DNA from 4 places in the Microbacterium sp. NPDC089695 genome. Region 1 is predicted to be linked to each of the others. Evidence: predicted binding sites of a transcription regulator. Region 1 holds the regulator's gene; each other region holds the start of a gene.
What was found. The regulator LexA, encoded in region 1, represses DNA repair genes until DNA is damaged. The targets are predictions, from matches to a motif close to TCGAACANNTGTTCGA.
Positions count from the first base shown of each region.

Region 2: a site for LexA is predicted at 1,187-1,202, ahead of recA (recombinase RecA). Genes of this name have one in related genera too.
Region 3: a site for LexA is predicted at 4,139-4,154, ahead of ACIPYT_RS02700 (HNH endonuclease signature motif containing protein). Genes of this name have one in related genera too.
Region 4: a site for LexA is predicted at 2,817-2,832, ahead of ACIPYT_RS04035 (DUF222 domain-containing protein). Genes of this name have one in related genera too.

Region 1 is NZ_JBIVHG010000003.1:37,561-43,556, reverse strand. It holds gene ftsX (permease-like cell division protein FtsX) at 1-266, shown strand, start outside; gene smpB (SsrA-binding protein SmpB) at 347-823, shown strand; gene ACIPYT_RS14770 (prolyl oligopeptidase family serine peptidase) at 845-2,716, opposite strand; gene lexA (transcriptional repressor LexA) at 2,765-3,451, opposite strand; gene ACIPYT_RS14760 (LysM peptidoglycan-binding domain-containing protein) at 3,730-4,092, shown strand; gene ACIPYT_RS14755 (histidinol-phosphate transaminase) at 4,114-5,208, shown strand; gene hisB (imidazoleglycerol-phosphate dehydratase HisB) at 5,205-5,822, shown strand; gene hisH (imidazole glycerol phosphate synthase subunit HisH) at 5,819-5,996, shown strand, end outside.
Region 2 is NZ_JBIVHG010000001.1:2,413,867-2,419,862, forward strand. It holds gene ACIPYT_RS11555 (CinA family protein) at 1-441, shown strand, start outside; gene ACIPYT_RS11560 (helix-turn-helix domain-containing protein) at 586-894, shown strand; gene ACIPYT_RS11565 (DUF3046 domain-containing protein) at 917-1,141, shown strand; gene recA (recombinase RecA) at 1,399-2,442, shown strand; gene ACIPYT_RS11575 (regulatory protein RecX) at 2,814-3,272, shown strand; gene miaB (tRNA (N6-isopentenyl adenosine(37)-C2)-methylthiotransferase MiaB) at 3,379-4,929, shown strand; gene miaA (tRNA (adenosine(37)-N6)-dimethylallyltransferase MiaA) at 4,926-5,861, shown strand; gene ACIPYT_RS11590 (dihydrofolate reductase family protein) at 5,964-5,996, shown strand, end outside.
Region 3 is NZ_JBIVHG010000001.1:538,229-544,224, reverse strand. It holds gene hemB (porphobilinogen synthase) at 1-858, shown strand, start outside; gene ACIPYT_RS02705 (glutamate-1-semialdehyde 2,1-aminomutase) at 985-2,301, shown strand; gene ACIPYT_RS02700 (HNH endonuclease signature motif containing protein) at 2,515-4,128, opposite strand; gene ACIPYT_RS02695 (hypothetical protein) at 4,273-4,722, shown strand; gene ACIPYT_RS02690 (ATP-binding cassette domain-containing protein) at 4,791-5,996, opposite strand, start outside.
Region 4 is NZ_JBIVHG010000001.1:803,827-809,822, reverse strand. It holds gene ACIPYT_RS04050 (ROK family protein) at 1-438, shown strand, start outside; gene sigJ (RNA polymerase sigma factor SigJ) at 466-1,404, opposite strand; gene ACIPYT_RS04040 (SDR family oxidoreductase) at 1,553-2,308, shown strand; gene ACIPYT_RS04035 (DUF222 domain-containing protein) at 2,843-4,192, shown strand; gene ACIPYT_RS04030 (DUF808 domain-containing protein) at 4,212-5,129, opposite strand; gene msrB (peptide-methionine (R)-S-oxide reductase MsrB) at 5,302-5,799, shown strand; gene msrA (peptide-methionine (S)-S-oxide reductase MsrA) at 5,796-5,996, shown strand, end outside.

The sequences.
Region 1 (5,996 bases):
TGGGCGCTTCCAACCGCTTCATCCAGACGCCGTTCGTGCTCGAAGGCGTGTTCGCCGCCTTCCTCGGCTCGGTGCTCGCGAGCGCAGCCGTCGTCGCCGGCGTGCACTTCGGCGTCAACGGGTACCTGCGCGGTCGGGTGCCCTTCATCACCACGTGGGTGACGATGCAGGATGCCGCGCTGGTCGTCCCCGTGCTGATCGGCATCGGCATCGTGCTCGCGGCGCTGTCGGCCGGCTTCGCGATCCGCCGCTGGCTGCGCACGTGACGCTGTCGTCGGTATAGACTGACAGGCTGCCGTGCGCCCGACTCCGGGGTCACCACCACGGCACGGATCAGGAGTGAATCATGCCCAGGGAACGCGGGGAGAAGGTCGTCGCGACCAATCGTCGCGCACGTCACGACTACAACATCGAGAAGTCGTACGAAGCGGGGATGGTGCTCACCGGCACCGAGGTGAAGTCGCTGCGTCAGGGGCGAGCGAACCTCAGTGACGGCTATGCCTTCGTGAAGGGCAACGAGGTGTTCCTCGACGCCGTGCACATCCCGGAGTACTCGCAGGGGCACTGGACGAACCACTCGGCCAAGCGCATCCGCAAGCTGCTGCTGCACCGGGAGGAGATCGCGAAGCTCGCGCACGCCGTCTCGGCCGGCGGCTACACGCTGATCCCGCTCAAGCTGTACTTCTCCGACGGTCGCGCGAAGGTCGAGATCGCCCTCGCGAAGGGCAAGCGCGAGTACGACAAGCGACAGACCCTGCGCGAGCGACAGGACACGCGCGAGGCCGAGCGCGCGATGCGCCTCCGCAACCGCGTCGGCGAGTGACCCGCGGCGCGCGGAGCGCGCTCAGTCCGCTGCGGTGAAGCCGAACACCCGGCCGAGGAACGCCAGCTCGCGCTCGAGAGCGTCGACGATCGTCTCCGCAGCGCGGAACCCGTGGCCCTCCGTCGGGTACAGCACGTACTCGTGGTCGACGCCGCGCTCGCGCAGGGCGTCGCGGATCGCCTCCGCCTGCGCGGGCGGAACGACGCGGTCCTCACCGCCCTGCATCAGGAGCACGGGCACGTCGATGCGATCGACGTGCGTGAGGGGCGAGCGCTCGACGTACACGTCCTCGGCGTCGGGGAGCGGGCCGACGAGGCCTTCTATGTAGTGGGCCTCGAAGTCATGGGAGTGCGCCGCGAGCATGCGGAGGTCCGCGACGCCGTAGCGGCTGATGCCCGCGGCGAACGTGCCTCCGCGCACGAGCGCCGAGAGGACGGTCCATCCGCCGGCTGATCCACCGCGGATCGCGATCCTGGCGGGATCCGCGAGCCCGGCATCCGCCAGACCCCGCGCGGCTGCGATCACATCGTCGACGTCGACCACGCCCCACTGGCCGTCCAGGCGCTCGCGGTAGTCGCGTCCGTAGCCGGAGGAACCGCCGTAGTTCACGTCGAGCACGCCGATCCCGCGACTGGTGTAGAACGCGATCGCCGCGGATGCCGCCCCTGTCACGTGCGCGGTCGGCCCGCCGTGCACGAAGACGATGTACGGCGGCAACTCGCCCTCGGGGGCGACCTGCTCGGGGTTCTGCGGGGCGTACGCGAAGGCGTGCACCGGTCCGTGCGAGCCGTCGACGAGCAGGGCGGTCGACGGCGGCATCCAGCTCGGGTCGGCCGGCGCGCCGCCGGCGATGCGCTCCACCGCGCCCGCGTCCACGTCCACCGTCCACACGCCGGGTGCGCTGGTCGAGCTGTTGCCCGAGAGCAGGACGCGGGTGCCGGACACGTCGTCCACGCTCACGTGGCCGTCGACCGGCACGACGAGCGGCCTCGCGCTGCCGTCGGGGGAGACGACGACCAGATCGTCGCGTCCGTTCGTGCGCACCGCCACGATGCGACCGTCGGCGAGGGGCTGGAACCAGCGGTTGCCGAGCACCCACAGGCCGTATCCCGTGTCGGCATCGATCGCGGCGGCCGTGACGGGCTCGACGGGCAGCGGACGGCCGGCGGCATCCAGGCGCAGGCGCTGCAGCGCCCATCGACCGGAGGGGTCGTCGGCGTACACGAGCTCGTCGTCGCCGAGCCATTCCGGCTGCAGGGCGGCGCGCGCCGGAGGAACGCTCCGGGTGTCCCGGCCGATGTCGGCGATCACTAGCGAGGCCTCCTGCCACGGCATCCGCGGCGCCGTCCACCCGACCCAGGCGATCCGTGAGCCGTCGGGCGAGAGCGCGGGATGCGCGTAGAACCCTGCGCCCTCCGCGATCACGGTCAGTGCATCCGCGTCGTGCGCGGCCGAGCCGTCGAGCGGGATCTCGACGATGCCCCGGACGTGCGGGTCGCGCGTCAGATCCTCGCGGACGGCGAAGAGGCGACCGCCCTGCAGGCGCAGCCCGCCGTGTGCGGGACCGGGCGGGGTGAGCGGCTCCGGTGCGCCGCCGCGCGGCATCCGGTGGATGCGCTGGTCCTTCGCATCGACGAAGTACAGGATGCCGTCGTGATCGGCGGTCCATGCGCCACCGCCGTACTCGTGCACGCGCGACCTCGCGCTCCACGGAGCGGGCAGGACGATCTCGCCCGTCGAACTGCGCACCGTGACGCGGCCGCCCTCTGCCGGCACGGATTCGCCCCACCACACGTCCGCGCCCACGAAGCGGGCGCCGTCGATTCGCGGAGACGCCGTCGCGATCGCCGCGGGGGAGAAGGGCGAGGACCAGGTGCCGTACGGTGCGGTCATGCCCTCGAGCCTAGGCGGGACGCGGACCCCGCGAGGTGCGAGCGGTGATCAGACCGCGCGGAGGACCGCGACGACCTTGCCGAGCACGACGGCCTCATCGCCGAGGATCGGCTCGAACGCGGAGTTGCGCGGCAGCAGCCACGTGTGGCCGTCGCGGCGGCGCAGCACCTTGACCGTGGCCTCCCCGTCGAGCATCGCCGCGACGATCTCGCCGTTCTCGGCACTGCTCTGCGAGCGGACCACCACCCAGTCGCCGTCGCAGATGGCGGCGTCGATCATGGATTCGCCTGACACCTTGAGCATGAACAGGTCGCCCTTGCCCACGAGCTGGCGCGGCAGGGGGAAGATCTCCTCCACCTGCTGGTCGGCGGTGATGGGCACGCCTGCGGCGATGCGGCCGACGAGGGGGACCAGCGCGGCGTCGCCGACCGGGGTGGCGACGTCGGCGGGATTCTCGGCGCCGGTGCCGGGGAGGTCGATCAGGACCTCCATCGCGCGCGTCTTGCCGGGATCGCGGCGCAGGTAGCCGCTGAGCTCGAGCTGGCCGAGCTGGTGGGTGACGCTCGACAGGGACTTCAGGCCGACCGCGTCGCCGATCTCACGCATGCTCGGCGGGTAGCCGTACCGGCTGATCGACGTCTGGATGACCTCGAGGATCGCCATCTGCTTGGGGCTGAGGCTCTTCCGGCGGCGAGTGCGCGGCGCCTCGGACTCGGTGGCGGAGTTCTCGCTCATGGTTCTCCTCAGAGGTGCGGTTCCGGCGTCTCGCTTCGAATGTCGGAGGTCCGTGGTGGGGTGTTCGTATCGAAACCGTATCCGAGAAAAGCGCCGATAGGGAATATCTGTTCGAGCGTGTCGTTGGATTCGAGGAGCGGATTTCGAAGAAGTCTTGACAGATGTTCGAATTCGAAGATACCTTCGGAACGTAGCTTCGTATCCGCGGCTCCCGGCCGAGTCGCGAATGCGAACGCTACGCCACCTTCACCGCATCGCGGTCAGCAGAGGAGCACACGATGAGCACCATCACCTTCAGCAGCGCAGCAGTCATCCCGGCACGTCCGGCGACTCGCCTCCGGCTGACGGCGCGTGGTCGCCGCCTCGTGCTCGCGGCCGCCGCCGTGCCCCTTGCTGTCGGCATCGCGTTCGCAGCTCTCAGCGGCGGCAGCGCCGTGGCCTCCAACGAGCAGGTCCCGACGGCTTCGTTCGAGACCATCACCGTGATGCCCGGAGACACCCTCTGGTCGATCGCCGAGAGCGTCGCTCCCGGCGCCGATCCGCGCGAGGTCATCGGCGACATCACGCGTCTCAACTCCCTGCAGGGCGGCGCTCTCCAGATCGGCCAGGAGATCGCGATCCCGGCGGCGTACGCGGACTGACCGCCGAGCGCACGCCCTACCATGGGAAGGGTGACTGCTTCGCTCGACGACCTGCCGCTCCGTGACGATCTCCGGGGCCTCACTCCGTACGGCGCGCCGCAGGCGCCTCTGCCCATCGCGCTGAACGTCAACGAGAACACGCACCCGGTACCCGATGCCGTGGCGAGCGACGTGCTGGATGACATCGCGGTCGCATTGCGCGACGTCAACCGCTACCCCGATCGGGAGTTCACCACCCTTCGCGAGGGGTTCGCCGAGTACCTGGGCCACGGGCTCGATGCCTCGCAGATCTGGGCAGGCAACGGTTCCAACGAGGTCCTGCAGCACATCCTGCAGGCGTTCGGAGGTCCCGGCCGCACGGCGTTCAGCTTCGCGCCGACGTACTCCATGTATCCGCTCATCGCTCAGGGCACCGGCGCGAGCTGGGTCGCCGGCACGCGTCAGCCCGACTTCACGATCACTCCCGACGAGGCGGCGGCGCAGGTCGTCGAGGTCGACCCCGATGTCGTGCTGCTGTGCGCGCCGAACAATCCGACGGGCACGCCGCTCGGCCTCGACGTGATCGAAGCGGTCTACGAGGCCGCGCGCGGCATCGTCGTGGTCGACGAGGCGTATCAGGAGTTCGCTCCGCGCGAGGCCCCCTCGGCTCTCTCCCTGCTCGACGGCCGCCCACGACTCGCCGTGTCGCGCACCATGAGCAAGGCGTTCGCGTTCGCCGGCGCGCGCGTCGGGTACCTGGCCGCCGATCCGGCGTTCATCGACGCGCTGCGTCTCGTGCGGCTGCCGTACCACCTGAGCGCGCTCACCCAGGCCGCGGCGACCGCCGCTCTCCGCAACGCCGACGTCATGCTCGGGATGGTCGACGAGATCATCGAGCAGCGCGACCGCATCTCGGCGACGCTCGAAGCACTCGGCTACGCGCCGTACGAGTCGTGGTCGAACTTCGTGCTGTTCGGAGGGGTCTCCGATCCGAAGCGCGTGTGGCGGGAGCTGTACGACCGCGGAGTCCTGATCCGCGACGTCGGCCTTCCCGGGCACCTCCGCGTCACGGCAGGCACCGAGGCCGAGACGACCGCGTTCCTCGACGCCCTCGCATCGATAGGATCGGCTTCATGAGCAGCACCGCCCAGAACCCGCGCACCGCGAGCCGCACGCGCAGCACGTCCGAATCGACCGTCGAACTCGAACTGAACCTCGACGGCACGGGCGCCAGCCGCATCGACACCTCGGTGCCGTTCTTCGACCACATGCTCACGGCGTTCGCGAAGCATTCGCTCACCGACCTCACGGTGCGCGCCTCCGGCGACACGAACATCGACGCGCACCACACGGTCGAGGACATCTCGATCGTCCTCGGCCAGGCGATTCGCGAGGCGTTGGGCGACAAGTCCGGCATCGCCCGCTACGGCGACGCCCTCGTGCCCCTCGACGAGGCTCTCGCGCAGGCAGTGGTCGACATCTCCGGTCGCCCCTACCTCGTGCACACGGGCGAGCCCGCGGGTTTCGAGCACCACCTGATCGGCGGCCACTTCACGGGGTCGCTCGTGCGCCACACCTTCGAGGCCCTCGCGTTCAACGCGGGGCTCACGGTGCACGTCCGCGTGCTCGGCGGTCGCGATCCCCACCACATCGCCGAAGCCGAGTACAAGGCGTTCGCCCGCGCGTTCCGTCAGGCGAAGGCGCTCGACCCGCTCGTCGACGGCATCCCCTCGACCAAGGGCGCCCTGTGAGCCGAAAGCCCCGCGTCGCCGTCTTCGACTACGAGTCCGGCAACGTGCACTCGGCCGTCAAGGCGCTGGTCGCCGCCGGAGCGGATGCGGTGCTCACGCGCGACCGCACCCAGGCGCTCGAGGCCGATGGACTGCTCGTCCCCGGCGTCGGCGCGTTCCAAGCCGTACGCGATG
Region 2 (5,996 bases), on a different contig from region 1:
CGTGGGTGGACCCTGGGCGTTGCGGAGTCCTTGACGGGCGGCGCGGTGTGCGCCGAGATCGTCGCGGTTCCCGGTGCCTCTGCCGTGCTGTGGGGTGGCGTCGTCGCCTACGCGACCCCGGTCAAGCACTCGGTGCTCGGTGTCGATGCCGATCTCCTCGCCGAGCACGGACCCGTGCACGCCCGCGTCGCGTTGCAGATGGCGGAGGGCGTGCGAGGCGCCGTCGCGGTCGGCCGTCGCGCCGACGTCGGGATCGCCACCACGGGGATCGCGGGCCCCGATAGCCCCGACGGACAGCCTGTCGGCACGGTGCACATCGCGATCGTGACCCCCGACGGCGCCGTGAGCGAGTCGTACCGCTTCCTCGGTGATCGCGCGACGATTCGCGCCCGCTCCACGGATGCCGTTCTCTCGGCGCTCCGTCGACTGGTCGGGGAATAGCGGCGACACGGGTGCGGTTGTCATGGATGTGCTCACATCGAAAGCACAGCGTGCGAAGGTAGATTCTGTGGCAGTCCCAAGGACTAGACTGGCGATTCCATCGGGGGAGACCCCGCGATGGCGATCTGGGAGGAGGAGGTTCCGATGATTCTCGTACGACAGGAAATCGGCGATGTGCTGAGGGACTTCCGCCTGCAGAAGGGGCGCACGCTCCGGCAGGTCGCGAGCAAGGCGTCCGTGGCCCTCGGCTACCTCAGCGAGGTCGAGCGCGGTCAGAAAGAAGCCTCGAGCGAGATCCTCGCATCCGTGGCGGACGCGCTCGATGTGCCGATCTCGACCATCATGCGCGAAGTCGGCGACCGCATCTCGGTTCTCGAAGGCATCCAGGTGTTCCCGGACGTCGTGCCCGACGATCTCGTGGCCGCGGTCGAGCCCGAGCTCACGCTGCGCTGAGCCCGACGGCGGTCGATCGTCGATGAGACGCAGTGAGTTCCTCCGTGCCGTCGACGCGGAGTTCGGCGGTCGTGCATCGTCTCTGGTGAGCGATCTGGTGTTGAAACCGCTCGATGGCAGGACGGCCGCCGAAGCGTTGGATGCCGGAGTGTCTCCGCGTGACATCTGGCTCGCGCTCTGCGCTGAAGCGGACGTGCCCCTCGAGCGGCGCCACGGGGCGGGACGCCTCGAACCTCGCCGGCACTGAGAGTGCGGAGGCATCCCGGAGGAGACACGCCGAGTCGGCGTGTCGTCGAAGGTGTGTTCGAAACAGGCGTAGTCTTCTGCACAAGTGGTTCAGGGATTACGTTCTCCCCATTCGCCGCGGCCGATGACGCAATGTCGGAGGCTGCTCGTACGGTGTGAACAGGCCCGAGAGCCATACGCCTTGTCGGAGAGTTCCACCCAGCCCGGGTGGGCCGCGACAGCCTACAGGCGGCACCACGCGAGCAGAAGGAGCACGCCATGCCATCACCCGCCGACCGCGAGAAGTCCCTCGAGACCGCCCTCGCCCAGATCGACCGGCAGTTCGGAAAGGGCTCGGTCATGCGCCTCGGCAGCGACGAGCGCGCTCCCGTCGCGGTGATCCCGACCGGATCCATCGCGCTCGACGTCGCTCTCGGCGTCGGCGGTCTCCCGCGCGGCCGCATCGTCGAGATCTACGGCCCCGAGTCCTCGGGTAAGACGACGCTCACGCTGCACGCGATCGCGAACGCCCAGCGTTCCGGCGGCATCGCCGCCTTCATCGACGCGGAGCACGCGCTCGATCCCGATTATGCGGCGAAGCTCGGCGTCGACATCGACGCTCTGCTGGTCTCGCAGCCCGACACCGGTGAGCAGGCGCTCGAGATCGCCGACATGCTCGTCCGGTCGGGAGCGATCGATCTGATCGTCATCGACTCCGTCGCGGCCCTCGTGCCCCGTGCCGAGATCGAAGGCGAGATGGGTGATTCCCACGTCGGACTCCAGGCCCGCCTGATGTCGCAGGCGCTCCGCAAGCTCACGGGTGGTCTCAACCAGACCAACACGACGATGATCTTCATCAACCAGCTGCGTGAGAAGATCGGCGTCTTCTTCGGATCCCCGGAGACCACCGCCGGCGGTAAGGCCCTGAAGTTCTACGCATCGGTGCGCATGGACATCCGTCGTATCGAGACGCTGAAGGACGGAACCGACGCCGTCGGAAACCGCACCAGGGTCAAGGTCGTCAAGAACAAGATGGCACCCCCCTTCAAGCAGGCGGAGTTCGACATCCTCTACGGCGTGGGTATCTCGCGAGAGGGCAGCCTCATCGACTTCGGTGTCGATCATGGCATCGTGAAGAAGTCGGGATCCTGGTACACCTACGACGGCGATCAGCTCGGTCAGGGCAAGGAGAACGCACGGACGTTCCTGATCAAGAACCCCGACATCGCGCTGACCATCGAGACGCAGATCAAGCAGAAGCTCGGCATCGGTGGCGCGGCCGCCGCGCCCGGCGATGAGCTTGCAGAGCGCCGCCCGGCCTGATCATGACGACACGAGACGACGGGGGCGCGTCCGAGAGGATCGCCCCCGTCATCCCTCTCTTCGGCGCGCAGCGAGGAGCACGCGCGGAGTCGACCGCTTCGGTCGGCCGCGACGCCCCTGAGCGGGCCGATCGCGTCACTCCTCACGCTGACGACGACCTCGTTCAGTGGCGTACGACATGGGGTGACGAGCCCTCCTCGCGGCATCCCGCCCGAAGAGGCTCACGATCTTCGAGACCGGGTCTTCGGGCCGTGAATGACACGTCGGGAGATTCCGGGTCTGCGGGTGCAGAGACTGTGCTGGCCCAGAGCGATGTCCGTGCGGCCGCCGAAGAGTCGCTCGTGAGAAAGCTCCGCACACGCTCTCTGTCGGTGTCCGAGGTCCGGTTGATTCTCCGCGGCTTCGAGCACCACGGCATGTCGCTCGACGGGTCGCTGATCGACGACATCCTCGATGATTTCGAGCGTCGCGGATACGTCGACGACGCACAACTCGCCGGCCAACTGGTCGCTGCCGGTGTCGAGCGAAAGGGGCAGGGGCGCGTGGCTCTTTCGCGCGCTCTCGCTCAGCGGGGAATCCCTCGAGAGATCATCGATGCCGCCCTCGACGAGCTGCCCGACGATGATGCCGATCGCGCCCTCGACTACGCCCGGTCGAAGGCACGCTCGCTCGCGCGGCTGGATGCCGACACCGCGCTGCGTCGACTCGTCGGCCAGCTCTCGAGGCGGGGGTACAACGGCGCTGTCGCCATGTCAGCGGCGAAGACGGCCCTGCGCGAGACGTCGGGCGGTCGGCCGGCCACGGGCGTGCGTTTCGTCGACTCCGACTGACCTCGGTCGTCCCGCGCGGCCGCCAGCCGGTGCGTCCGCGGCGCGCGTCGTCGACGCGTGCGGCGGGCACCTGGCCGAGAGGAGGCGCTCGTACAATGGGAGAACCATGACTATTCCGCGCAGTGAACCGACGATCATCGCCTCGTCGTCCGCAGCCGTCGATCTCGACGGACGCCATCGCTCGTACGAAGTGCGAACCTTCGGGTGCCAGATGAACGTGCACGACTCGGAGCGCCTCTCCGGCTCGCTCGAGAGCGCCGGCTATGTGCGTGCCGAGGCTGGCGACGATGCCGACGTCGTGATCATCAACACGTGCGCCGTGCGTGACAACGCCGCCGGAAAGCTCTACGGCACGCTGGGGCAGCTCGCCGCGGTCAAACGTCGCAAGGACGGCATGCAGATCGCCGTGGGCGGGTGCCTCGCGCAGATGGACAAGCAGGCCGTCCTCGACAAGGCGCCCTGGGTCGACGTCGTCTTCGGAACCCACAACATGGGATCGTTGCCCGGGCTCCTCGAGCGGGCTCGTCACAACGGTGACGCAGAGCTCGAGATCCTCGAGTCCCTGGAGGTCTTCCCGTCGACCCTGCCGACCAAGCGCGACTCCGCCCACAGCGGATGGGTGTCGATCTCCGTCGGGTGCAACAACACCTGCACCTTCTGCATCGTCCCCAGCCTGCGCGGCAAGGAGAAGGACCGGCGCCCCGGCGACATCCTGAACGAGATCCGGCTGCTCGTCGAGGACGGCGCCATCGAGGTCACGCTCCTCGGCCAGAACGTGAACTCCTACGGCGTCGAGTTCGGAGACCGGCAGGCCTTCGGCAAGCTTCTGCGCGCGGCGGGCGAGATCCCGGGTCTCGAGCGCATCCGCTTCACGAGCCCGCACCCGGCCGCATTCACCGACGACGTGATCGACGCCATGGCAGAGACGCCGAACGTCATGCCTCAGCTCCACATGCCGCTGCAGTCCGGCAGTGATCGGATCCTCAAGGCGATGCGGCGCTCGTATCGGAGCGAGAAGTTCCTGGGCATCCTCGATCGCGTGCGCGAGCGCATTCCGAACGCGGCCATCACGACCGACATCATCGTCGGGTTCCCCGGCGAGACCGACGAGGACTTCGAAGACACGATGCGCGTGGTCGAGCAGGCGCGGTTCTCGAGTGCGTTCACGTTCCAGTACTCGATCCGCGAAGGCACCCCGGCGGCGACCATGGACGGGCAGGTGCCCAAGGCCGTCGTCCAGGAGCGGTACGAGCGCCTCATCGCCCTGCAGGAGCGGATCTCGCTCGAGGAGAACCGGAAGCAGGTCGGCCGAGAGGTCGATGTCGTGGTCTCCACCGGCGAGGGGAAGAAGGATGCCGAGACGCACCGCCTCACGGGGCGCGCCGAAGACAACCGTCTCGTCCACTTCGAGGTGACCGCCGGCTCGCCGCTGCCGCGTCCCGGCGATGTCGTCACGGTGACGATCAGCCGCGCCGCGCCCTTCCACCTGCTCGCAGACGACCCGACGGGGGCGCCCCTGCAGATCCGTCGCACGCGGGGCGGCGACGCCTGGGATCGCGCGCAGGCGGAGTCGTGTGCCGTTCCGACGCCGAGTGCTGACGGCGGAGCGCCGCGAGCGGTCTCGCTGGGGCTCCCCACCCTGCGTGTCGGCGTGTGACCGATTCGACACCCGCACGGTCGCGCCCGCGACTGTGGGCCATAGTCGGCGCGACGGGGACCGGCAAGAGCGATCTCGCCCTGGATCTCGCGGAGCTGCTGCAAGTCCGAGGCACCCCTGCCGAGATCGTCAACGCCGACGCCATGCAGCTGTACAGCGGAATGGACATCGGGACGGCGAAACTGCCGCTTGCAGAACGCCGCGGCATCCCGCATCACCTCTTCGATGTGCGCGAGGTCGATCAGGAGGCCGCCGTCGCGTGGTACCAGCCACGCGCGCGGCAGGCGATCCACGACATCCAGGCCCGTGGTGGTGACGCGATCCTCGTGGGAGGGTCGGGTCTGTACGTCTCGAGCGTGATCTACGACTTCGCGTTCCCGCCCCGCGACCCGGCGGTGCGCGAGCAACTCCACCGGGAGCTCGAACGCGACGGCCTCGATGCGCTGATGGCGCGCCTTCGCGCGCTCGACCCGGCCACGGCCGACCGAGTCGACCCTCGAAACGAGCGGCGCGTCGTACGCGCGCTCGAAGTTCTCGCACAGGGCGGCGCGACCCACGGCGCGATCCTCCCGGAGAGACCCGCGCTCTGGCAGCCCGGCGCGACACGGGTCGTCGGCCTGCACGTCGACCGTCCCGTTCTCACCGAACGCCTGGATGCCCGGGTGGAGCGCATGTGGCGCGACGGCCTGGTCGAGGAGGTCGCGCAGCTTCGGACCCGCGGGCTGGAGAACGGCACCACGGCTCGGCGAGCGATCGGATACGCACACGCGCTCGCGCAGATCGACGGACGCCTGACGCGCGACGAGGCGGTCGCGGAGACGCAGGCGCTGACCCGTCGATACGCCCGCCGACAGGTGTCGTGGTTCAAGCGCTACCCCGAGATCGAATGGCGGGATGCACCGGCCGACGCCGAAACTCTGCTCACGCACTGATCGCCACCACGGATCGCGACCACGGATCGCTACCGCGGATCGGCGCGGGCGGGGTACGGTACAGGGCTGCGGAATGTCCGAAGCCCGTGGGAGGGTGTCGGCATGGCCACCCACTACTTCACCGCATCCAGCCTC
Region 3 (5,996 bases), on a different contig from region 1:
CTCGATGAGTCGGCGCCGATCGGCTCGATGCCCGGAGTCGCACAGCATTCGCTGGACTCGCTCAAGGCAGCGGCTGTCGAGGCCGCGGATGCCGGAGTCGGCGGTGTCATGCTGTTCGGTGTGCCGGCCGTGCGCGATGCCCGCGGCTCGGGGGCCGACGATCCTCGCGGCATCCTGAACGTCGCGACCGAGGCGCTCGCCGCCGAGGTCGGTGATGCGCTGGTCGTGCAGACCGACCTATGCCTCGACGAGTTCACCGATCACGGGCATTGCGGCGTGCTGTCGGCCGATGGGTCGGTCGACAACGACGCCACGCTGGAGCGGTACACCTCGATGGCGCTCGCGCAGGCGCGCGCAGGCTCGCAGCTCCTGGGACTGTCCGGAATGATGGACGGCCAGGTCGCCGTGATCCGTCGTGCCCTGGACGCCGAGGGATTCACCGACACCCTGCTGCTCGCCTACGCCGCCAAGTACGCGAGTGCCTTCTACGGCCCCTTCCGAGAGGCCGTGGATTCGCAGCTGACCGGCGATCGCCGCACGTATCAACTCGACCCCGGCAACCGGCGCGAGGGCGTTCGGGAGGCCGTCGTCGACGAGCAGGAGGGCGCCGACATCGTGATGGTCAAACCGGCGATGGCGTTCCTCGATGTTCTGCGCGAGGTGCGCGACACCGTCGGGATCCCTGTCTGGGCGTACCAGGTGTCGGGCGAGTACGCGATGATCGAGGCCGCGGCGGCGAACGGATGGATCGACCGCCGTGCGTCGATCCTGGAGTCGCTGCTCTCGATCCGCCGCGCGGGGGCGGACGCCGTGTTGACGTACTGGGCGACCGAAGCGGCCCGCTGGTTGCGATCCTGAGCACTCCGGTTCGACGGTCCGGTGCAGCCGACCTGAGTCCCGTGCACAGCAGCCCGGGCTAGCCTGGGAGGAGTGCCCGGAGCCTTCCGAGCGACGCCTGAGGAGTGTGCTGTGACCGACCGCGCTGTGACCGACCGCAACGACGACCTGTTCTCCGCTGCCCGTGCTGTGATCCCCGGCGGCGTGAACTCGCCGGTGCGCGCATACGGATCGGTCGGCGGCACGCCCCGCTTCCTGGCGTCTGCGCGCGGTGCCCGGGTGACCGATGCGGCCGGTGTCGAGTACGTCGATCTGGTGGCGTCGTGGGGTCCTGCCCTCCTCGGGCACGCACATCCCGAGATCGTCGCCGCGGTGCAGGACGCCGCGACGCGAGGCCTCTCGTTCGGTGCGCCGACCGAGGGCGAGGTGGAGCTCGCCGAGCTGATCGCCGACCGTGTGCGTGTGGGCGATGCCGCGCCGATCGAGCGCGTGCGGCTCGTGTCGACGGGCACCGAGGCGACGATGACCGCGATCCGTCTGGCCCGCGGGGCGACCGGACGCGACCTTCTCGTGAAGTTCGCCGGCCACTACCACGGTCACTCCGACGGGCTCCTGGCCGCGGCGGGGTCGGGCGTCGCGACTCTCGCGCTCCCCGGTTCGGCGGGAGTGCCCGCGCCGGTCGCGGCGCAGACGCTGGTGATCGACTACAACGACCGTGCCGCTCTCGAGGCCGTGTTCGCGGAGCACGGCGAACGGATCGCCGCGGTGATCGTCGAGGCGGCGGCCGCCAACATGGGTGTCGTGGCTCCGGATGCCGGGTTCAACGCCTTCATCGCCGAGACCGCACACGCTCATGGCGCGCTGATGATCCTGGATGAGGTGCTCACGGGCTTCCGCGTGCATCCGGCGGGCTTCTGGGGTCTGCAGGCGGCGGCCGGTGAACTGTACGCCCCGGACATCGTCACGTTCGGCAAGGTCGTCGGCGGAGGGATGCCGCTCGCCGCGCTCGGCGGTCGGGCCGACGTGATGGACCTGCTCGCGCCGCTCGGCCCCGTCTACCAGGCCGGGACCCTCTCGGGCAATCCGCTCTCGGTCGCCGCGGGCCTCGCCACGCTGCGTCTGGCGACACCCGAGGTGTACGCCGCGGTCGACGCTGCGGCGTCCCGAATCTCGACAGCGCTCGACGACGCTCTCGCCGGTGCGGGAGTCAGCCACGCGGTCGCGCGTGCAGGCAACCTGTTCAACGCCTCGTTCCGCCCCACCGCTCCTCGGGACTATGTCGAGGCCCAGGCGCAGGAGTCGTTCCGCTACGCCCCGTTCTTCCACAGCATGCGCGAGCAGGGAGTGGCCCTGCCGCCGAGCGTCTTCGAGGCGTGGTTCCTCACCGCCGCACACGGCGAGGACGACCTGCAGAGGATCGAGGCCGCCCTCCCGGTCGCAGCACAGGCGGCAGCCCGGGCTTGAGACGCGGGCTTGAGACGCGGGGCTTGAGACGCGGGCTTTAGACGCGGGCTTAGACGAGGGCTTGAGACGAGGGCCTGAGACGAGGGCTTGAGACGCGGGGCTTGAGACGAGGGCCTGAGACGAGGGCTTGAGACGCGGGGCTTGAGACGCGGGCTTGAGACGCGGGCCTGAGGTCTGAGACGCAAAGTCTCGACCCGACCGTGCCCACGTGCTCTAGGTGAACATCACCCGTCTCTGCGGCGAGTCCCGATAGCTGCGGCCGAGCGGACTGAGCCAGTCGATCGATCCGTCGGAGAGCTGTCGTGCGCTCCAGCGATGATCGTCGGCGATGTCGGGATGCTTGAGCACATGGTGCGAGGCGCAGAGGTGCGCGAGGTTGTGGTTCTCGGTGCGACCGCCCTTCGCATGGTCGTGCGTGTGATCGATCTGACACCGGTGCACGGGCATGCGACAGCCGGGGAATCGACAGTGCTGATCGCGGGCTCGAAGGAACCGACGCATCGGCTCTGTCGGCGAGTACGTGTCGGTCGCCGTGACGATGCCACGAGCGTCGAGGAACAGCCGTGACCACCCGCCGTTGCGACCTGCCAGGTCTCGGGCGATCTCCGGGTGCAGAGGTCCGACACCGTCGAGCTCTGCGGGCCGATCGTCGAGTCGGGCCAGCGTCGTCGCCGCGACGGTCACCTGGATCCGTGCCTGAACGCCGTCGAGCCCTGAGCCGTTCGCCGCACTGGGATCCGCGGCGAGCAGCATATCGGTGAGCAGATCAGCACGGACCTGATCGATCGTTCTGTCGTCGGAGGCGCGGTGCCGGGTGTTCTCGCCGTCGGCATCCGTTGAGGCCTTCCCGTCGGGATGTCCTGTGCTCCCGCCGTCGGCATCCCCTGAGGTCCTGTCGCCGGGATGTCCCGTGCCGATGCTGCCAGTCGAGGTGACCAGAGGGTCGGTCGTGAATGTGCCGTCACCGAAGATGGCGCCGCGGTCGTCGCCGAACGCGGCGGCATCGTGACTCTCGCCGCGCCCGGCGCCCGCGCCGTGCTCTGCGCTCTCGCCGTGGTCTGCATTCTCGATGCGCCCCGAGGTGCCGGCACCGACGTCATCTCTATCGCTGCCTCCGTCAAGACTCTCGTGGCGGGCGTGGAACTGCTCCGTGTCCGAGCGTCGGATCTTCCGTGCAGCGACCACCCCGCGGGCGAGCTGCGTCAGTCGATCCATGATCGCGACGGCCAGATGCTCGGGGAGGACCACTGTCAACAGCGCGAGGCCGTCTCCGACCGAGCGCATCTCGACGGTGCGCTCGGCACGCGAGCGCTCCAGCCGCTCGACGACCGTCGTTCCCGCGAGGGCGGCCGCCAACGCGCGCACGTGTACCGCGGTGCGCGCCGGCGACTCGTTCTCCGCCACGACCACAGCGCCCGTGTCGTACGCGTGGAGCGCTTCAGAATCCGCTCGACCGTTCCTCACCGCCTCGCGGACGATGTCGCCCTCGCGGACGATCGCTCGCACATGCTGAGCCGTGATCGAACCGGTGCGGAAAGCGGCGAGTGCCTCGGGGTGACTGCGATGCAGGAAAGCCGCATCGGTGAACGCATACTCCATGCTTCCCGTCGACTGCCGCCCGGCCGCGGCGTACTCCGCGATCATCGAGCGGTGGATCGCGTCACGGTGGAACGGGTGCTCGGCGGCATCGGACTGCGACAACTGCATGCGCGCGTCGAGAAGTGCAGCCGCCTCGGCTTCGAGAACCGCGATCGCACGCCGCTTCTCGAGCCACGCGTCGAGCAGCGCTCGGCGGCGGTCGAGATCGGAATCATCGGGAGTTGCCATACCTCCACTTTAGTAGATATGTTCGAATCTCGAGCGGAACATCGGTATGAAGGAGAACGTGGTGGTGGGAACCGACAACGGATCGTTGCCGTCCTGTGAAGAAGACGCAGACAACTGGCAGGGAGCCGCTGGCAGACTGGACGCATGGTGACGTTGCTGCTGGACCAGACGCAACTCGAGATCGTGCTCTCGCCGATCGAGCGAGCGGCCAGCTTCCACCGCGACAATCTGCGCATCGCACGCGACACGATCTCCAAGGTGCAGCTCACCGATGACGCCTGGACCTGGCTGCGCGGTGTGCCCAATCCCGGCACCCACATCCCCGGTGTGCTCGCATCGGGCACCTGGAAGGCGGCCGGCAGCGTCGACTTCGTCCTGATCCGGCGACACCGACCGAGCGTCGTCATCGATCTCGACGGGGATGCCGACTACCGACGCCTCATCATCACGACGCGTCACGGCCTGTCGCTCACCCAGGCATTGCGCCTCGACGTGTCGACGGAACCGTCCGACGTCGAGGAGATCGTTGCGACCGCGCCGACGCCGGTGTCGAAACAGCGTCGCCGTCCCGTCATCCGGCCTCGACCGGCGTGACCGCCGACTGACGAGAAAGCCCTCCGCACCGATCGGCGCGGAGGGCTTTCTCGTCAGTCGATGACGTGTCAGTCGTGGCGATGCTCGCCGTCGTGGCTGTGCTCGCCGTCGTGGACCTCGCCCTGGTGCTCACCGTCGTGGTTCGGCTCGCCGTCGTCCGTCGCCCCGTCGCGGCTGTCGTCCTGTTCGGCGGTCTGATCCGCGTCTCCGGACGGAGCCCACGCGGGCACCTGATCGATCACACCGGTGCTCGCGACCGACCAGTGCGCGTCATCGCCCGCCGCGTCGGTCGCGGCGTCGTCGCGGCGCTCCGGGGAATCCTCGGTGGCGTCCTCGGCGTCGCCGACCGGGTAGTCCGCGGGTTCGTCGTCGTAGTAGGCGCGCGCCGCGGCGGCGAGCATCGACGTCACGGCCGCCGAGCGGGCGTCGTCGGTGTCGGCATCCCCATCGGATGCGTCCGCACGGCTGTCATCCCCATCGGATGCGTCCGCATCGCCGACGCCCTCGCCGAGGTCATCGAAGATGTCGACACCCGACGCGTCTGCATCCTGGTCGTCGGCCGCCGTCGTGTCCACGGCCTCGGCCGACTGCTCCTCGCCTCCGGCGGGCTGCTCTTCGCCTCCGGCGACGGACGCGTCTCCGGTGCCGAAGAGGATGTCGTCGAACGAGGGGGCCGGGGCGTCGTCGGCGTCGGCGCCCGGCGCGGCGGGTTCGATGTCAGCAGCGGCTTCGGGCTCCGGGCTCTGCTCGGGTTCGATGTCGGCGCCCTGCTCCGTGTCTCCGTCGCCACTCGGCGCGGTGGCAGGGTCCTCGGTCTGCTCGAACTGCTCTGCGTCTGGCTCCGCCTCCGGCTCGGGAGCACCCGCGGTCGGCGGCGCGACGGCATGCACCTCGGACGCGGCGCCAGGTGCATCTGCTTCCTGCGCGGCATCCGCTCCGTCGGCGGGGTCGGTCGCCGGCTCCTGCGCGACGACGGCCGCCGACGCCGCTGCCACCGCGCGCGGCCCGAGCGTCCCGCCGCGGACGAGTTCGATGAAGACGTCCTCGAGCGTCGGACCCCGCTGCGCGAGCGAGCTGAGCGCGACTCCCGCAGACGCGGCGATCGCGCCGACCGTCTGTGCGTCTCCGCCGCGGACGCGGAGTCCGGAGCGCAGAACCTCGACCTCGAATCCGGCGGCCGACAGCGCGCTGCGCAGGCCCGCGCGGTCGACGGAGTCGACGACGACGGAGCCGCCCGAGGGGTCGGCGAGGGTCTCGATGCCGCTCGACAGCAC
Region 4 (5,996 bases), on a different contig from region 1:
CGGTGCGGCAGCTTCGACTGCGTCGAGGCCTACGCCGGCGGATGGGCGCTGCAGCGCGAGCTCGCCGCCATCGGCATCGAGACCACCGGCACGCGCGACATCGTCGACCTGGTCGCCCGCGGCGACATCGAGACCGTGCGTCGGGTCCGAGCCGCGGGGCGCATCATCGGCGACGCGATCGCCGATCTCGTCAGCATCCTCAATCCGCGGGCGATCGCGCTGTCCGGGCGCCTGGCCGAGTGCGACGAGGTCCTCATGTCCGGCATCCGCGAGCGCGTCTACCAGCGCGCGACGCCGCTCGTCACCCGCGACCTCACGATCGCCCGCTCGACGCTCGGCGCTCTCGACGGCGTGATCGGACTCGCGCTCATCGCCAGTGACGCCGTGCTCGCCTCGGATGCGCTCGAGGCCGTGATCGAGCGGACTCCGGCCCGCTGAGCCGACCTCGGCTCAGTCGTCGTCGGCTCAGTCGTCGGATGCCGGATCCGCTGCCCACTGCGTGAGCTTGGCCGGATTCAGCATGATCCACAGCCGCGTGATGAGGCCGTTCTCGACGCGGAAGTCCATGACGGATCGCACCGCGCCGCGGTCGTCGCCGTCGCGGAACACGAGCCCGACGCCGTCGCCGCGCGCCTGTTCCTCGGCCGTGAGCTCCGGACGCTTCGCGGCGATGCCGAGCAGGAACCGGGCGACGTTGTCGGCACCCGAGACAACGTTGCGCGCTGCACGGACCACGCCGCCGCCGTCGCTGCGCAGCTCGACGTCGGGGGCGAGGTACGACATCAGTCCCGCGACCTCGCCCGTGCGCGCGGCCTCCTGGAACGCGCGCACCACCCGGTCGTGCTCGGCGCGCGGCACGGCGGTCGCGCGGCTCTCGCGCACGTGGCGGCGGGCCGAGGAGGCGAGCTGGCGCACGGCAGCCGACGAGCGCCCCACCGCGGTCGCGATCTCGTCGAAGGGCACGTCGAACACGTCGTGCAGCACGAACGCCACGCGCTCGGCCGGCGTCATCGCCTCGAGCACGACGAGCAGCGCGGTCGAGACGTCGTCGTCGAACGTGACGCGATCGAGGGGGTCGGCGTCGTGGCCGGTGGCCTCGATGCGCCGGGGCAGCGCGCCGTGGAAGGTGCCGGCGGGCACCGGCTCCGGCAGCCACTCGCCCACGTACTGCTCGCGGCGGCGGCGCGCGGAGCCGAGGAGATCGAGCGCGATGCGGCCGGCGACGGTGGTGAGCCATCCCGCCGGGTTCGCGATCGACTCGCGCTCTGCGTCGTCGAGGCGGTACCACCGCAGATACGTCTCCTGCACGATGTCCTCGGCATCCGCCATGGTCCCCGTCATGCGGTAGCCGAGCGCGAGCAGGCGCCGGCGTTCGCGGAACACGTCGTGCAGATCGTCGTCCACGGTCTCCCTCTCGCCGGTTCGCGGGCTCCTGCAGGATATGACGACGGGAGCCTGTGACATGTGAGGCGAGACCTCACATGTCACGCCATCGCACCGTCATCCTGGTGGGAGGATCCTGTCGTCGGGGTCCCGTGACGAGGAGGATCGGATGAGGATCGCTGTCGCCGGAGGAACGGGTCTGGTCGGCCGGTACGTGGTCGATGCGGCCGAGCGCGCCGGGCACGACGTGGTGGTGCTGGCACGGTCGCGCGGCGTGGACGTGCTGACCGGGGAGGGGCTCGCTGCGGCGTTGGCCGGAGCGGATGCCGTGATCGACGCGACGAACAGCGGCACCACGCTGTCGGCGAGGAAGGCCACGCGGTTCTTCGAGGCGGCGACGCGCCACCTGCTCGCGGCCGAGGCATCCGCGGGTGTGGGCCATCATGTCGCGCTGTCGATCGTGGGGATCGACGGTATCGACGCCTCGTACTACGCGGGCAAGCTCGCTCAGGAGCGGGCGGTCGCGGCCGGATCGGTGCCGTCCACGATCGCGCGCGTTGCGCAGTTCCACGAGTTCGCGGGGCAGTTGCTGGCTGGCATGGGCGGCCCGATCGCGGTGCTGCCGCGGATGCTGATGCGTCCGGTCGCGGCGCGCGAGGTCGGCGAGCATCTCGTGCGGGTGGCCGAGAGCGGCCCGGTCGGCCGGGCGGCTGATCTCGTGGGTCCGCGCGACGAGGTGCTGGTCGACGTGGCGCGGCGGCAGCTCGCGTTCGAGGGGGCGCGTCGGCGGGTGATCGAGGTGCGGCTTCCTGGGGCCTACGGCCGAGGCCTGGCGTCGGGATCGTTGCGCGGGGGAGCGGATGCCGTGCAGGGGACGACCACGTTCGACGAGTGGCTGCGGAGCGAGGATCACACGCTGAGGTGAGGGGTTGTCCTGGCGCCGTGCGCTGTTCCGGTATTCCGTTGGGGCGAATGCGATCGTTGTGAAACATGGACCGGGTCAACATCTTCACAACACAGCGAAGGAACATCGTGCGTAGCTCGAACATCGTGCGTGACTGGGCCCCTGGCATCCTTTTCGTCGCATCGCTCGTAGTCGCTTACACGACGCCGATCAATCCATGGATCATCGGCGCGGTCACCGGGATGACGATTCTGATTGTGCTTGGCATCGATTGGTTGAATCGGAAACCTAAGCACCGCAGAGCCGCGCGGACACGTGGTGGTCAGAGCGTGACTGATGCACTCCCACCTCGCCGAGGTTCATGAGCAGCGGGTGGCCGCCGACCCGGAGATTCTCATCGACGTGGCGCGGCGGCAGCTCGCGTTCGATGGGGTGCGTCCGCGTGTGATCGGGGAGCGCCTTCCCGTGACCTGCGGTCGAGGCCTGGCATCGGGATCGTTGCGCGCTATATCGGTATTCCGTTGGAGATTCGAACATATATACTAAACTGAGTGCATGACCGCACAGCACCTCCGCCCGCTCGTCGAGGCCGTTCACCGCCTCGACGAGGCGTGGGGTGATGCCGACAACGGTGTCGAGTTGTCACGTGCGCAACTGCTCGCGGCACACAAGGCAGTAGGTGTTCTGCAGCGCCGATTGGATGGACTGCACGCCGAGATCGCGGCGGGGATCGCGCGGGAGTCGAGGCCGGAACTGGGCTCCGGTGGGCTGGCGAAGCAGCAGGGGTTCCGGTCGCCCGCCGCACTGATCGCCGCGACGACCGGGGGCTCGAAGGGCGACGCCACGCGATTGGTGACCGTGGGCGAGGCGACAGCCCCGCGTGCGAATCTGCTCGGCCAGGCGTTGCCGGCGAGATACCCGGCGGTCCAGCGGGCATTGGCCGCGGGAGATCTGAGCGCTGCAGCGGCGGCCGTGATCGTGGCGCTGCTCGACCGTGCGCGGGTGAAGGTCGACATCGTGCGTGTCGGTGAGGCCGAGCGGCTCTTGGTCGAGCGCGCGCTCGGCATGTCGCTCGACGACGTCCGCCGCCTCGTCGTGCGTGCCGAGGCATGGTTGGATCCCGACGGGGTCGCCCCGCGGGAACAGGAGTCACGGTCGGGGCGATCGCTCACGATGTTCGAGCGTGAGGGGTTTCTGCACCTGACGCTGCAGACGGATGTCGCGGCGGGGGCCCCGATCAAGGCCGCGATCCACGCGTATGTGGCGGCGACGTTCCGTGCGCGCCAGGATGCGCCGGCGCCCGATGCTGGCGACGCCGATCACCGCACCGTGGCGATGATCCAGGCCGACGCGCTCACGGCTCTCTGCGAGCACGCCGTGTCATGCGAGGCGGGCGATCTTCCTTCTACCGGAGCGACCGTGATCGTGCGCGTGTCTCTCGACGACCTCAAGACCGGCACCGGAGTCGCCACGATCGACGGCACCGACCAGCCCGTGAGCATCTCGAGCTGCCGACGGATGGCGGCGAGCGGCGGAGTCATCCCCGTCGTCCTCGGCTCGGCGGGCGAAATCCTGGACTGGGGCCGCGAGAAGCGCTTGTTCACCAGAGCACAGCGTCTGGCGCTCGCGGAGCGAGACGGCGGGTGCGTCATGTGCGGGCTACCACCGCAGATGACGAAAGCCCACCACCTGAGGTGGTGGCAACGCGATGCGGGCCCGACCGATCTCGAGAACGGGGTTCTGCTCTGCGAATCGTGTCACCACCGGATACACGACAACGGCTGGGACATCCGCGTCGACGGGGTGGGCAGAGCGGCTCGAGTGTGGCTGATACCTCCTGCGAACGTCGACCCCGATCGCCGACCTCGGCTCGGCGGACGAGCGCGCTATGACATCGCGGCGTGACGTGGGTGCCGCGCCTTACTCAGACGTGCACGTCGGCGGGGGACTCCTCGCCCTCGTGGAAGCTCGGCTTCTTTCCGAAGAGCTTGGCGATACCGAGCACGACGCCGACGATCACGAGGCCGGCGACGAGTCCGGCGATCGCCGAGAACAGGGTGTCGCCGATCCACACGATGACACCGCCGGCCGGTTCCAGGGCGTGCTCGATCGCGTGCAGGATGTCGGCGCCGAAATGCACTCCCACTTCGCCGAGGTTCACGAGCAGCAGATGGCCGCCCACCCACAGCATCGCGACCGTGCCGAGGATGCTGATGAAACGGAACACCCCGGGCATCGACCGCACGATGCGCGTGCCCGTGTGACGCACGCGGCGCTCGGGGCTCTTCGCCATCCGCAGACCGATGTCGTCGATCTTGACCAGCAGCGCCACCGCGCCGTACACGACGCCCGTCATGAGCAGCGCGATCACCGCGAGGATCGCGAGCGTCGTCCAGATGTCGAGGCCCGCCTCGAGGTTCGCCAACGAGATGAGCATGATCTCGGTCGAGAGGATCAGATCGGTGCGCACCGCGCCGAACACGAGCTTCCGTTCGTCGCGGGCGCCCTCGTCGGCATGACCGTGCTGCACGCCGAACCACTCCAGCACCTTCTCTGCACCCTCGAAGCACAGGTACGCGCCGCCGAGGATCAGCAGGAACGGCAGCACCCACGGTGCGAACGCCGTGAGCAACAGCGCGATCGGGATGATGATGAGGAACTTGTTCGCCAGCGACCCCACGGCGATCTTCGCGACCACCGGCAGCTCGCGCGCGGGCGTGATGCCCTGCACGTACTGGGGTGTGACGGCCGCATCGTCGATCACGACACCCGCCGCCTTCGCCGACGCCTTCATGGCTGCGCTGAGGATGTCATCCACGACCGCGAGCAGTCCCACCGACATGTGCGTTCTCCTGAGGGTGAAGGGGCAGACTGGCTGTCTGCAGACGAGCCACTCTATCGAGTCCGCCGAAACTCACAGCCCGCTCCCAGCGATGAGGGACCAAATCCGGCATCCGCTCTGTTCTCCCCTAGTGACGCCGCAGCCAGCCGCGTCGGACAAGGAGACCCACATCATGTCGAACGACTACCGCAAGACCACCGAGGCGGTCAGCGACCTCACGCACCTGCAGTACGAGGTGACGCAGCAGGACGCCACCGAGCCGCCGTTCCGCAACGCCTACTGGAACAACCACGACGACGGCATCTACGTCGATGTCGTCTCGGGGCAGCCGCTGTTCTCGTCCACCGACAAGTACGACAGCGGCACCGGATGGCCGAGCTTCACTCGCCCGATCGACGCCGAGGCCGTCACGACCCGCACCGATCGCACGCTCTGGATGACCCGCACGGAGGCCCGCTCGACCGGGGCCGACAGCCACCTCGGGCACGTCTTCGACGACGGGCCCGCCGCCGACGGGGGACTGCGCTACTGCATGAACTCCGCCGCGCTGCGCTTCATCCCCGCCGACCGCCTCGACGAAGAGGGGTACGGTCGCTACAGCACCCTCTTCGCCGACCCCGACACCACGACCCCCGACACCACGACCCCCGACACCGAGGAGCAGTCATGACCGACACCGGAACCATCACCCGCACCCCCGGAACCGAGACGGCGGTCCTCGCCGGCGGATGTTTCTGGGGAATGGAAGACCTGATCCGCCGCCAGCCCGGCGTGCTCGACACGCGCGTGGGTTACACCGGCGGCCAGAACGACCACGCGACCTACCGCAACCACCCGGGGCACGCCGAGGCCGTCGAGATCGTCTTC